2 regions of the Faecalibacterium sp. 3 genome follow, and region 2 is predicted to be linked to the other one. Evidence: predicted binding sites of a transcription regulator. Region 2 holds the regulator's gene; the other holds the start of a gene.
The links. The regulator HrcA, encoded in region 2, represses chaperone genes, less so after heat shock. The targets are predictions, from matches to a motif close to TGTTAGCACTCNNNNNNNNNGAGTGCTAACA.
Positions count from the first base shown of each region.

Region 1 (3,406 bases), on a different contig from region 2:
CATATACCCAAGCGCAAAGCCGGGCAGCCCAGTTATCTATCTCAACACCTTTTCCAATGCCGTTAACAGTGTGTATAAAAACCTGATGGCGCTCGGCTGCCCAGATTTCAGTCTGGTGGCGGTCAGTAAGCTGAAATGGGATCATGACATGACACCGTGGTATATGGGGCCGATCTCTAAACACGATACGCCCTGCACCGGGGGTGCGGATGATTACCTGAAACTGCTTCTGGATGAAATTATGCCGGAAGCGGAAGCACTCCTTCCCGGTGCGCCCGCCTGGCGGGGCCTCGCCGGTTACTCGCTGGCCGGGCTGTTCACCCTCTACGCTCTCTACCAAACGGATGTGTTTGCCCGCGCAGCGAGTATGTCAGGTTCCTTCTGGTTTGAGGGCATCATGGAATATGTGTGCTCCCATGAGATGAAGCGCAAACCTGACTGTCTGTATTTTTCTCTCGGAGACAAGGAGAGCTCCACCGATAATCCGATTTTGAACGTTGTGCAGCAGAATACGCAGGAGATAGAAACACTGTGCCACGGGAAAGGCATCGAAACCACCTTCGTACTGAACAGTGGCAGCCACTATCAGGCGTGCAACAAGCGCACAGCGGCTGGCATTCACTGGATATTAAATAGATAAACCGACAAGGAGATAAAACGATGGATACGATCTATTCGCTTTTTCAGAAGGTAGTTAAAGAACATGAAAATGCCCCGGCTATCATTGAAAACGACCGCACCATGACTTTTGGAGAGCTGTCCAACATGGTGGATATGATCACGTGCAGCTTTCCGCAGGAAGTACACAGCATCGGCATCGTCATGCGTCACCGAACCGAGATGATTGCCTCGATTCTGGCGGTACTCAAATGCGGCGGCCGATATGTCCCAGCCGAGCCGGATTTTCCCACCGGGCGCATCCATGACATGATGACCGAGGCACAGGTGGATTTTGTGCTGACGGAACACGCCTTTGCGCCCAAACTGAGCAGTTTCCCCATCCGCTATGTACCAAAGAACAAGCTGGGGCTGCAAGGCGAAGAAATGCTGGAAGTGGTCGATTTCAAATGTGACCCAATTCTGATTGGCACACTACGAGAGGAACCCGGCTTCTTCCCGGCGTATCACATGAGCAAGGATAGCTGGATTACTGTTGCACTGGATGTGCAGCGTATCAGATGACAAAATCAAAATGTTGCTTGATATGAGTTATGAAGCAACGATACCCAAAACATGCAAAAAGAGATACTGATAAATTCCCGTTTACCACCCAAGAACATCCATGAGAGAGGAGTGACCGTTATGAAGGAAAACAGAAAACTATTAAAAGAAGTGCTCAAGGACATCCGGCACGACATGACCGATGAGGAAGTGCTGAATCTGCTGGCAGACAGTAAGATCTCCGTCAGTCCTGAAAGCGAAAAAGAAAAGTATACGCTGGGGCAGCGTGCAGCAGATTCCATTGCAAAATTTGCCGGAAGCTGGGCGTTTATCTTTTCCTTTACCGGTGTTCTGATTCTTTGGATGGTGGTCAACACGGTGCTGGCTGCCAAAGCGTTTGACCCGTATCCGTTTATTCTGCTGAATCTGGTACTGTCCTGTGTGGCGGCAATTCAGGCACCGTTGATCATGATGAGCCAGAACCGTCAGGAGGAAAAAGACCGCCGCAGAGCGGAAAATGACTATAAAGTCAACCTGAAGACCGAGATCATGATCGAGGACCTGTACGATAAAGTAAACGCCATTCTTGCCAAGCAGTCCGCACTGGAAAAGCGGCTGCAAAACGATGGCAAAAATCATACAAAGCAGCAGGAAAACAACTGAATCCTAGCTTTTTTGCGCCAAAATGGGATAAGCCGGAAAGAAAACGGTGTGCGATTCCATCTCCCGGTGTTGATTTTTGTCTCATTGTGGTAATGGGGGAAAGACAGATACAAGATATTGTTGCAAAAGTATTATTTTTTTGTGAATATTAGCACTCTACTATTGACAGTGCTAAAATGCAGTGCTATAACAGTGGCGTGCTCAGGAGGAAGGGAAAAAGGAGAGCCGCAAGACTCCCCGGAAAGCTCTTCCGAGTGGACGCTTCAGATTTTTTGCCCCGACCCGAACGCCGGGATTGGAGGAATGATTTATGCTTATGCCGACTGTTTTCCATGAAAACCTGTTCGATGATTTCTTCGATCCGTTCTGGAATGACGCTGCACTGGAACGTATGATGAACCGTGAGGCTCGTGATACCTTTGGTAAGCGTGGTGCAAACATGATGAAGACCGATGTCAAACAGACGGACAACGGTTACGAAGTAGCTGTTGACCTGCCGGGCTGCAAGAAGGAAGACGTTCAGATGGATCTGAACGACGGCTACCTGACCATTCAGGCAGTGCGCAGCCACAGTAATGACGAAAAGGATAAGAAGGGCCGCTATCTGCGGCACGAATCCTTCTCCGGCACCTGCGCACGCAGTTTCTACGTGGGCGATGTGAAGAAGGAAGACATCCACGCAAAGTTCGAGGATGGCGTCCTGCACGTCGAGCTGCCTGCTCCTCAGCAGACGAAGGCTTTGCCTGAGAACCCGAATCTGATTGCAATCGAGTAAAACGCCGGTCGTGTGCGCCAAGGCACAACGCACATAAGATGCCCCCCGGAGAGCCGCAACAAGCCCTCCGGGGGCATTTTTTGTTTCCCGGTATTTTTCCGCAGCGGCAAGCCTTCGTCAAAACTCCGGGTGCCATTCATCCCGGATGCCAATGTCAGCACAGATGATTTTTCCGCACAGCGGCGCAGAAGCTTCTGCCATATGCAAAGGCTTATAACTGTCGAAGATTACGGTCAAATCTGCATGGGCAGCACCCTCGGCAACCTCCCCGGTATCCGTGTTGATGCCGCTGGGCAGGTCTACAGCCAGCACAAAGGTGTCGCTCTTATGCAGACGGCGTATCAGCCCGCAGGCAGCAAGACCGGAAGGCCGAAGTGCGCCATAAACTACCATAGATTCCATAAGCGAGTGACCTGAAAAGGCCGCTCGCTTTTTTGTTTACCACAGAGCTGAAAGGAGGCCAAAATGCCAAACAAAACGCAAGAATACCTTAACCTCGCCCAGCAAACGGCGAATGGTCTGACCCGGTACTGGGAAAGCTGGACGGACTACCTGACCACCGCATCCAGGCTGTACAAGTACCCCTTTGCAGACCAGCTGATGATCTACGCCCAGCGGCCCGATGCCACCGCCTGCGCCGACTATGACATCTGGAACAACCGGATGAACCGTTATGTCCGGCGCGGTTCTAAGGGCATCGCCCTGCTGGATGAATCCAGCGGATTCCCGCGCCTGCACTACGTTTTCGATGTGTCGGACACCGGGGTGCGCCGTAATTCCCGTGACCCCGACCTGTGGCAGTACAAC
Region 1 is NZ_JBLWFN010000002.1:23,887-27,292, reverse strand. Features, by position in the region: gene ACNSPV_RS13920 (alpha/beta hydrolase) at 1-640, shown strand, start outside; gene ACNSPV_RS13915 (AMP-binding protein) at 661-1,182, shown strand; gene ACNSPV_RS13910 (DUF1003 domain-containing protein) at 1,234-1,824, shown strand; gene ACNSPV_RS13905 (Hsp20/alpha crystallin family protein) at 2,135-2,599, shown strand; gene ACNSPV_RS13900 (NAD(P)H-hydrate epimerase) at 2,717-3,001, opposite strand.
Region 1: a site for HrcA is predicted at 1,971-2,001, ahead of ACNSPV_RS13905 (Hsp20/alpha crystallin family protein). Genes of this name have one in related genera too.

Region 2 (3,406 bases):
AACGGAGGAGCCAACAATGAAAGCAACAGGTATCGTGCGCCGCATCGACGAGCTGGGACGGGTGGTGATCCCCAAAGAGATCCGCCGCACCCAGCGCATCCGCCGCGGCGACCCGCTGGAGATCTTCACGACAGGCGACGGCGAGGTGATCTTTAAAAAGTATTCCCCCATTGGCGAAATGAACGCAGTGGCAGCCCAGTACACCGAGGTGCTGAGCAAAAGCTTTGCGCTTACCACCTTTGTGGCAGACCGGGACCGCATCCTCACGGTGAGCGGGAGCGGCCGGCGGGAGCTGGCCGACCGCAGCATCAGCCAGCCGCTGGAAAAGCTGATGGATGGCCGCAGGCTGTACCAGTGCGAGGGCATTGCGGAAAAATGCATCCTGCCCTGCGAGGGCTCGCCCCGGGTGGTGCTGTGCGCCGCACCCATCATTGCGTCGGGCGATGTGATCGGCGTGGTGGGTCTGCTGACCGAAGACCGCACCGCTGTGCCGGACGCCGCCCAGCTCAAGGCGGTGAATGTGGCGGCAGCGTTTCTGGCCAGACAGATGGAGGAGTAAGGCAGGACGATTTTGAATGCGCGCCGCGCTGCTTTGCGCATATTGCGCATATTCAGCGGAAAAATTATTTATAATAGAGCAATGCCGGGCGGTCTGCGGACCGCCCGGCATTGCGTTTTCACGGGTGGGGGTCGTGGCGGCAAACGGTATTTGCCGCGCTGCTTTCCGCGAAAGCGCGGCGCAGCGGGAAGCGGGCTTGACCCCTCAGACGCTTTGGCAAAACCGGAAAGCCTGACGTACTGCCAGGGCCACACCCCCTTTTTATGACAGAATTATGAATCTTTGATAACATTTTTCCAAGGGGCTTGACAGCACCGGAAAATTGGCTATAATGGTCTTAGCACTCAGGAACAAGGAGTGCTAAACAAACAAAGCGAACGCAAAAAGGAGGCAGGCGCTATGACGATGGATGCACGCAAGCAGCGAGTCTTGCAGGCGATCGTGGCGCTGTATGGTCTCGAAGGCGAGCCCGTTGGCAGCAGCGTGCTGGCAAACTACTTTGACATGGCAGTTTCCAGCGCAACGCTCCGCAATGAAATGGCGGCGCTGACAAAGCTGGGCCTGCTGGAGCAGCCCCACACCAGCGCGGGCCGTGTGCCCAGTGCCAAGGGCTACCGCTACTACCTTGATAATCTGCTGACCGACGATCAGCCGCTGGACCGCGTGAGCCGCGCCCGTGTGGATGCGGTGTTCGCAAGTCTCGACCACGAGCCGGAAAAGCTGGCGCAGGGTGCAGCCCGGGCGCTGGCCGCCATCAGCGGCTGCACTGCCGCCATCAGCACCCCGTGTGCAGAGGATCTGTGCATTGCCCATTACGAAGTCGTTCAGGTGGGCCGCAGCGCAGCCGCTGTGCTGGCCGTGACAACTGCCGGTTACGTCCGCACCCGTGTGGCGCGGGTACGCACCGGCCTCTCCCGCGAGAATGCGGCGGCTCTTGCCGCATTGCTGAACCGAAACCTCACCTTTGTGGCGCCGGTGGATCTTTCGCCCCGGCTGCTGGCAGAGCTGTGCAGCCAGATCGACCCGGAGCTGGTGCCTGTCATCAGCGCGGCGGCGGCCATCCTGCAGGACTCCGTCAAGCCCCACGTATTTCTGGGCGGTGAGCAGTATCTGCTGGACTGGCCTCAGCTGGACGGCAAGGTGGGTGACATCCTTACCCTGCTGAACGACGAAGAACAGGCAGCGGCCCTGATCGCACCTCCGGCAGAACGCAGCGAGAGCGTGCTGCTGGGCGAGGATCTGGAACCGCAGATCCCGGGCCTGTGCATCGTGAGCGACCGGTATCTGGTGGGCGGAGGCCTGTGGGGCTCCATTGCATTGATCGGCCCCACCCGGATGCCCTTCCAGAAACTGATGCCGCTGCTGCATTACTTTGCAGACCAGCTGGGCGAGGGCATGAGCGGCAAACGAAAAGACACCCCACAGGCTGCCGTACCCCGGCGGACTGTGATCTATAAGGAGGATCTGGAATGAGCGAAGAAGCAAAAAAGACGGCTCCGGCTCAGGAAGCGGAGCAGCCCGAAACGGCTCCCGAGGAGAAGGCCCAGCAGGCAGCACCCGAACAGGAACCTGCTGCTGAAGCTGCCGACCCGAAGGATGATAAGAAGAAGGATGGCGGCTGGTTCAATAAGAAGGCCCGTGAGCTGGAAGCCATAAAGGCAAAGCTGGACGCGGCCGAAGCCAACGCTGCACAGGCCAAAGACCAGCTGCTGCGCATGGCTGCCGAGTACGAGAACTACCGCAAGCGCTCCACCCGCGAAGCCGACCAGAAGTTCAACGATGGCATTTCCTTTGCGGTGAACCAGATCATCCCCATTCTGGACACGCTGGAGATGGCAGCCAACGCCCCCACCACCGACGAGAACTACAAAAAGGGTGTGACCATGACGCTGGACAAAGCCGCCAAGGCGCTGGACGTCCTCCATGTGGAGGAGATCGAAGCGCTGGGCAAGCCCTTTGACCCCAACTTCATGAACGCGGTGCAGCAGATCCCCGCCCCGGACGGACAGGAGAGCGGCACCGTCATCACGGTCTACCAGAAGGGCTACAGACTGGGCGATAAGATCGTCCGCCATGCGACCGTTGTGGTGGCCGAGTAACAATGCAGAAACCCGCAGGGGTTTTGAATATAATATCCGCTTACAAACATTTGAGCATCACATAAACAATACGATTTGTTCTTTCGAGAGGAGTTTTCATTATGAGTAAGATCATTGGTATCGACCTTGGTACTACCAACAGCTGCGTGGCTGTCATGGAGGGCGGCGAGCCCGTTGTTATCGCAAACTCTGAGGGTGCACGCACCACCCCGTCTGTGGTCGGCTTTACCAAGACCGGCGATCGTCTGGTGGGTCAGGTCGCAAAGCGTCAGGCCATCACCAACCCCGAGAACACCGTTGCTTCCATCAAGCGTTTCATGGGCACCGATCACAAGGTGACCCTGAACGGCAAGGAGTACACTCCCCAGCAGGTCAGCGCTATGATCCTGCAGAAGCTGAAGGCTGACGCCGAGGCTTATCTGGGCGAGTCTGTTACCGAGGCCGTCATCACCGTTCCTGCCTACTTCAACGACAGCCAGCGTCAGGCCACCAAGGACGCAGGCACCATTGCAGGCCTGAACGTCAAGCGTATCATCAACGAGCCTACTGCCGCTTCTCTGGCATACGGCATCGATAAGGAAGAGGACCAGAAGATCATGGTCTACGACCTGGGCGGCGGCACCTTCGATGTGTCCATCATCGAGATGGGCGACGGCGTCACCGAAGTTCTGGCCACTAACGGTGATACCCATCTGGGCGGCGATGACTTCGATGAGCGCATCATCAACTGGATGGCAGATGCCTTCCA
Region 2 is NZ_JBLWFN010000001.1:1,088,799-1,092,204, reverse strand. Features, by position in the region: gene ACNSPV_RS05090 (stage V sporulation T C-terminal domain-containing protein) at 17-559, shown strand; gene hrcA (heat-inducible transcriptional repressor HrcA) at 959-2,032, shown strand; gene ACNSPV_RS05080 (nucleotide exchange factor GrpE) at 2,029-2,658, shown strand; gene dnaK (molecular chaperone DnaK) at 2,760-3,406, shown strand, end outside.